One region of the Pseudomonas sp. JDS08PS003 genome, then DNA from elsewhere that is predicted to be linked to it. Evidence: riboswitches for the same ligand, from Rfam matches in the RefSeq annotation. Region 1 holds a riboswitch; the other holds the start of a gene.

Region 1 (3,584 bases):
TCGGCGTTGGGCAGCTTGAAGGCGCTGCCGTACTGGCCGCGCAGCTGCCAATGGGCATTGAGGTCGTACAGGGAGGTGAGCATGCCCACGGTGGCGCTCTCGCCGCCGCTCATCTTCTCGTGGCGGATGCCCAGGCTCGGATGCCAGTCGGGCAGGGCCGCGAACACCGGCCGCAACTGGGTGTACAGGGCATTGGCCTGGGCCTGGTTATTGTCGATCTTGAGCACATCGTCCTGGCCCTTGAACCACTGGTTGTCGGTGCCGAACACCAGCACATGGCCGCCGTCCAGCTCGGCCTTGCCTTCGGCCTGCAGGCCCCAGTCGGTGAAGCCCCAGTAGTCGTTACGGTTCCTGGTCACCAGACTGCCGTCTTTGAGGCTGTCGATCTTGGTGTAGCGCGTGTCCCAGTCGTTGACATGGCCCTTGATGAAGTAGCTGAAGCGCTCGCTCAGGCGCTGCTCGAAGGTCGCGGTGGCGATCTGCTGGACGCGGTCGTTGGTGGTTTTCTTGTTGTTCACCGGGCGGGCGAAATCCAGGTTGGCATCGCTGTACTGGTAGAACAGTTCCAGGCGCGAATCGTCGGCGAAGCCCTGGATCGCCTTGGCGCCGAAGGTGGTCACTTCATAGGCGCGTTTCTTGTCCCGGGTGCTGGCGCTGTAGGCGCTGTTGCGATAGGGCTGGTAACCATCGGAGACGTTGTGGCTGACATAGGCCAGCAGGCCCAGGTCGCCCAAGCCGTTGCTGAGGATGCGCTCCACCCGGGCATCGCCGCTTTGGCCCATGAAGCTGTCCAGGCCCAGGTTGACCTCGCCGGAGGTGTCGCGGGTCTGGGGGCTGCGGGTGACGATGTTGATCACCCCGGACACCGCCTGGGTACCGAACAGCAGGCTCTGGCCGCCCTTGAGCACCTCGATGCGCTCGATGGCATTGGCCGGCAAGGTGTCCAGGTACAGGCCGCCGTACAGGCGGTTGTTCAGGCGTACGCCGTCCAGCAGGATCAGGGTGTCGTCGTTGCGGCCCCCAAGCAGGGAATAGGTGCCGTAGTCGAAGGGGCCGTTTTTCGGCGCGACGTAGAGGCCGGGCACGTACATCTGCAGGACCCGGGTGATGTCGCTGCTGGGGCCGGCGCGTTCGATCTGCTGGCGATCGATGATCTCCACCTTGCTGCCGTACCTGGCCATCTCGGCCACGGTGGTGGATTCCACCGAAGGCGCGGAAACGAACTGCTGCTCCAGTTGCAAGCCGCCGTCCTCGGCCAGCAGCAGGGGGCTGAACAGGCAGCCCAGCAGGGCGCCGCCCAGGGAGCGGCGCGGTGCACGCCAGTCGCAGGCAGGGTAAGTGTTGAAGGTTGTTGTCATTCTTGGTCTTCTCGAAAGTGTCTTCGGGAAGCACGCAGGAGAAGGTATCGGCCACAGGCACGCGACCATACCGGCCCATGCCCGCCCACCGCAGGATTGCCAAACAGAAGTTCCAGGCCGGTCTCCGGGCTTGCGAGTCTGGCGGCATTCGCCTTCCCATACCTTGGGTACAGTGGCGTGTTGAATGCAGCACTCGCTTACCGTTGCGGGGGCAGCACCGGACTGGCCCTGAAGGGGCGCACCGGTTTCCCGTTTCACCTCGTGCACGGCGGCATGAGGCACCTGAAACTGGGCGGCATATGAACATTCGCCCCGGCGTTCGTCAATCTCGTGGCTACAGGGGCAGGGCGGCGCCAGGCGCGAGGGCGATTCCGGACGGGCCCAGAGGCCGCGCCGGGCAGGCCAACAGTGGCACGGCGCGTACCGAGTCCCCTGGCTGCAGTTGCAGGCGTTTGGCGGTTAGGCGGTCCACTAGCAGGCAGCCCGAAACCAGGCGCCCAGGGGCGGCGGTGATGCGGCAGCTTTCCAGGCGGCGGTTGTGAATCAGCCACACCGGCGCCTGTTCGTCCGGGCGGCCCACCAGCAAGGGCAGGGTCTGGCTTTCACGCACGCTGCGGATCTTCGCCACTTCGGCCTCGATCAGCGGCCCGCCGTCGAAGATATCGATGCAGCCCTGATGGCTGAAGCCTTCGTCGCGCAGGATGTTCACCGCCTGCTCGGTGCTCTGGTGGGCCTGGCCGATGGCCGCCTGGGCCTGTGGGCTGAGCAGGCAGGTGTACAGCGGCTGGCGCGGCATCAGTTCGGCGATGAAGGATTTGCTGCCATGGCTGGACAGGCGATTGGCCTGCTGGAAGTCCATCTTGAAGAAGTGTCGCCCCAGGCTGTCCCAGAACGGTGAGCAGCCCTGGCTGTCGAGCTGGCCACGCAATTCGGCCACCAGCTTGTCGCCGAACAGCGCCGGGTGCTCGGCGACGAACAGCAAGCGTGCAGTGGACAGCAGGCGGCCGGTGTAGCCCTGGCGCTGGTCGCGCCGCAGAAACAGCGAGCACAGCTGGGATTGCCCGGTCATCTCGTTGCACAGGAACAGGGTCGGAACCTGCTTGTCGATACCCAGCCCCGGGGCTCTGCCACGGGTGATGCCGACCCGGTAGTTGTAGCAAGGCTCGCGCAGGCCGATGGCGCCGCTCAGGCCACAAATGCCGATGACTTGCTGGTCGTCGTCCTCCAGCACGAACAGGTAGTCGGCATCGGCCCGTTCCACCTGGCTGGCGAAGGTGCGCTGAGCCCAGCGCAAGCGATGGGCCAGGCGCTCGGGGTCGGTGGAGAGGTTGTTCAACTCGCGACAGCTGCCTTCCAGCAAGGCCAGCACCCCCGGCAGATCGGTAACGCGGATCGGACGGACGATCATCGGTGGACTCCTTGCAGCGGTCCCGGGCAGCGCAGCAACAGCGGGCAACTCATAACGCGATTCCCCGTACCGGTTCGCCCGGTGTCAGTTGCAGGGCCTGGAGCATCGACAGGTCGAGCCCGACCACATCGCCCGGGGCTTCATCCAGGGGCGCGACAATGGCGCGAAATCCTTGCAGTCGGTCATTGCTCAGCAACCAGTGGCGACCGCGGCCGCTCTGGGGGCTGAGGTAGCTGATCGCGACCCGGCTCTGAACGATCGAGCGTAGCTGGTTGTTGCGGGCTTGCAGGGTCGGTCCGGCATCAAACAGGTCCACATACTGGGTAGGCGCAAAACCCTCGTCGACCAGGATGTCGCAGGCTTCTCGCGCATAGGGGTGAATCTGTCCGATGCAGTCCTGGGCCGACTGCGGCAGCATCGGGATGTACAGCGGGTACTGGGGCATGAGTTCGGCCAGAAAGCCCCGGCCCTGCAGGGCGCACAGGCGTTCGGCCTCGATGTAGGGCAGGTCGAAGAAGTGCTGGCCCACCGCCTCCCAGAACGGCGATTCGCCGGCAGCGTTGCTGTAGCCGACGATCTCGCTGATGGTGCTCTCGGCAAAACGCTGGGGGTGAGCGGCCATGAACAGCAGGCGCGCCCGGGACGTCAGCTGCGCCAGGGGCGTGCCCGACAACGCCGGGTCCACATGGAAGCTGCGCAGCAGGGTCTGTTCGCTGAGGTCCTGGCACAGGGACAGGGTCGGCACCCCGTGCTCGATGTTCAGCTCCCTGGAGCTGCTGATGAAGGGCCGGTTGCGCAGGCTGTAGAACGGCGCGGCA
Region 2 (3,584 bases), 2.7 Mb from region 1:
CCGGCACGAACAACGCCGCCACCGCCGCCGGATTGGACGGAAAGTAAAAGTGCACATAGGAGGCAGTCATCCGCCCATCGCGATACACCGCTTCCGCACCACGACCACCATTGGGACTGATGCCACGGGCAATCGGCTCGAGTTGCGTGCTGGTCAGGGAATGATGATAGGTGTGGCCACGCAAGCTGCCCTCCGGCAACTCCACCGCTTGCAAGGCCAGGGCCGCCAGGCGTTTTTGCATCACGGCATCGCCGGGCAGCAACCCCAAGAGATTGGCACGCAGCCCTTCGACGTCGGTCAGGGAGTCCAGCAAATACAGCATGCCACCACACTCCGCGAGCAACGGCTTGCCCGCACCATGGTGAGCACGAATAGCGCCCAGCATCGCGGTGTTTTGCGCCAGTGCCTGATGGTGCAATTCGGGGTAGCCACCGGGCAGGTACAAACTGTCCGCCTCCGGCAACTCGGTGTCATGAATCGGCGAGAAGAAGCTCAACTGCGCGCCCATGGCCCGCAACAGATCCAGGTTGGCGCCATAGGTAAAGGCAAACGCCTCATCCCGCGCTACGGCGATTCGCACACCCGCCAGCAAAGGCTCGCAGGGCTCCGGCGTGGGTGCGGCAAAGCTCACTGCCGGCGGCAGTGCCACTTGGCAACTGCTGGCCAGGGCTGCAGCGGCGGCATCAAGACGCAGGTCCAGATCATTCAGTTCGCTGGCCTGCACCAGCCCCAAATGGCGGCTGGGCAGCTCGATGTCAGTCTCCCGGGACAAGGCTCCATACCAGCGCAGTCCCTCGGTGAGGCTGCCTTCAAGCAACTGCGCGTGACGCAAGGTGCCTACCCGGTTGGCCAGCACCCCAGCGAACGGCAGGTCCGGCTGATAGCGGGCCAGTCCCAGGGCCAGCGCACCAAAGGTCTGGGCCATGGCGGTGCCATCGATCACCCCCAGCACCGGGACTCCGAAATGCCGTGCCAGATCCGCGCTGGAGGGCGTGCCGTCGAACAGCCCCATGACCCCCTCGATCAGAATCAGGTCCGCTTCGCCCGCAGCCTCCCAAAGCAAGCGGCGGCTTTCTTGCTCCCCGACCATCCACATGTCCAGCTGGTACACCGGAGCACCGCTGGCTCGCTCAAGAATCATTGGATCGAGAAAATCCGGACCGCACTTGAATACCCGTACCTTGCGCCCCTGGTTGCGGTGCAAACGGGCCAATGCCGCGGTCACGGTGGTCTTGCCCTGGCCGGAAGCCGGCGCGGCGATCAATACCGCCGGGCAATGACGAACATCGGTCATGAATTCACACTCACAGCTCAACACCTTTCTGCGCCTTGATACCGGCCTGGAACGCATGCTTGATCATGCCCATTTCAGTGACGGTATCCGCCAGCTCGATCATCTCCGGCTTGGCGCCGCGGCCGGTTACCACCACGTGCTGCATGGGGGGACGGGCCTGCAGGTCACTGAGCACCTGATCCAGATCCAGGTAGCCGTGCTTGAGGGCGATGTTCAACTCGTCGAGTACTACCAGGCCAATCTCCGGGTCGTTCAGCAGCTCCCTGGATACCGCCCAGGCCGCTTCGGCCGCAGCAATGTCGCGCTGGCGATCCTGGGTTTCCCAGGTGAAACCCTCACCCATCACGTGAAACCGCACCTGCTCTGGAAAACGCCGGAAGAACAACTCTTCGCCGGTGCTGTTACGGCCCTTGATGAACTGCACCACGCCGCACTGCATACCGTGGCCCATGGACCGCGCCAGCATGCCGAAGGCCGAACTGCTCTTGCCCTTGCCATTGCCGGTCAGCACCAGCAACAAGCCACATTCGTTGGGCGAGTTGGCGATGCGCTCATCGATCACGGCTTTTTTGCGCAACATGCGCGCCAGATGGCGTTCGTCACGATCGGGGGATTCACTCATGGGGCAGCTCTCCGTTGGGGCTGGGGAACGGCGGGCAGGAAAAGAAAGAGACGGCGCTAGCCTGGCATCGCCCACCGTGATGCCGTTGGATGGATCAGGCCGGTCTCCGGGCTCATGAGGGGCATCGCTGCCGGGCTGCGCGCCTTCCCATGTCATCGACACAGTGGCATCTGGCACAGCCTTGACTCATCTACCGTTGCGGGGGCAGCGCCGGAATCGTTGCCGTGTCCATCGCTGGAACAGGCACTGACCGGCTTCCCTGTTTCACTCTGTCGACCACGGGCCACAGAGCACCTGAAACAAGTCGCGAAGGTTAGAGGGTTGGGGGTGGAGCGTCAATTAAAGCCGGCCGTCGCACATCGCACAAAACTGCACTGCATCAACAAACTGGCGCCAATCTTGTGCCACACTCAGAGCAATGATATCAAATAGCCACATTCCGGGACCCAGGTCCTGCCACACAACAATAAGGGGTGAGTTCGATGCAAGGCATGATCATCAGCAATCCAAAGCTGGAATTCCTGCGCCCGATGCTGGAACGCTGGTTCGATTGCATTGACCGCTACAACGCAGTCCGCGGCGATAACGAAACCCCGTACTGGTTCGATGAAAAGGCCAACCTGGGATTACTCTCCGCGGCCGCCTGGATGGCGGAGATGATCAGCCTGGAACACAGCCCCAGCAAGAAGCAGCAGGAGGAAGGTGCTCGCAACGCTCGTACCGACCTGTATCTGGCCACCAAGGACGAACGCGCTTATATCCAGACCACTCAGCGCTGGCCACGGGTCAACAGCCTGCACCTGACCCAGCCATTGCTGGACATTGCCAGTGACGCCAAAAAGATCAGCTATCCCAGCGACCTGAGGCTCGGCTGCCTGTTTGTAGCCCCGCAAAAAGCCCAGCACAGCGCCTCTCCCGAAGAACTTCAGGACATGCTGGACGAGTTGCAAAAGGAGCACTGCTGCGCCGTAGCCTGGTACTTCCCCTACGCCTACCGCAAGCTGCATAACGAAAGCGGCCACTACCATCCGGGTATTGCCGTACTGTTCAAGGAGGCCCGCTGATCAGGCGGAACCATCGACTGGCTATGCTCCTCTATGACTACGACGTTCGTGCACTCATAGGGAAATCAGCATGCTCAAGCTTCAACACACCTTGCTTATCGTTATCGCCGCCGGCCTCACCGCCTGCGGCGAAACCTCCAGCCTGCAAGTCTCAGACGGCACCGGACCGAACCCCAAGCTGCCGGAACCCAATCCCACGCTGATCCCCACGGTCAATATTGCCCCTGCCATCGGCTGGCCCCAAGGCGCAAAACCCACGGCCGCAGCCGGCACCCAGGTTGCCGCCTTCGCCGAAAACCTCGACCACCCACGCTGGCTGTATGTATTGCCCAATGGCGATGTATTGGTAGCTGAAACCAATGCACCACCCAAGCCGGATGACAGTCAGGGCATTCGTGGCTGGATCGCCGGAAAAGTAATGGGCCGAGCCGGCGCAGCCGTCCCCAGCGCCAATCGCATTACCCTGTTGCGGGACCAGGATCACGACGGCGTGGCGGAAACCCGCAGCCTGTTCCTGGAGAACCTCAACTCCCCCTTCGGCATGACCCTGGTGGGCAATGATCTATATGTGGCGGACACCGACAAGCTGCTGCGCTTCCCCTAT

Evidence for each region. A riboswitch is a leader RNA that binds a small molecule or an ion and turns the genes downstream of it on or off. The one in region 1 is predicted to bind cobalamin.
Region 2: another riboswitch for cobalamin. It lies ahead of cobO (cob(I)yrinic acid a,c-diamide adenosyltransferase); the one in region 1 lies ahead of P7C00_RS12265 (TonB-dependent receptor plug domain-containing protein).

What each region holds. Positions count from the first base shown of each region.
Region 1 covers NZ_CP120724.1:2,670,357-2,673,940, forward strand. The annotation lists gene P7C00_RS12265 (TonB-dependent receptor plug domain-containing protein) at 1-1,427, opposite strand, end outside; cobalamin riboswitch at 1,456-1,659, opposite strand; gene P7C00_RS12270 (arginine N-succinyltransferase) at 1,693-2,766, opposite strand; gene P7C00_RS12275 (arginine N-succinyltransferase) at 2,816-3,584, opposite strand, start outside.
Region 2 covers NZ_CP120724.1:5,407,902-5,411,485, forward strand. The annotation lists gene P7C00_RS23855 (cobyrinate a,c-diamide synthase) at 1-1,294, opposite strand, end outside; gene cobO (cob(I)yrinic acid a,c-diamide adenosyltransferase) at 1,305-1,916, opposite strand; cobalamin riboswitch at 1,996-2,229, opposite strand; gene P7C00_RS23865 (hypothetical protein) at 2,399-2,980, shown strand; gene P7C00_RS23870 (sorbosone dehydrogenase family protein) at 3,051-3,584, shown strand, end outside.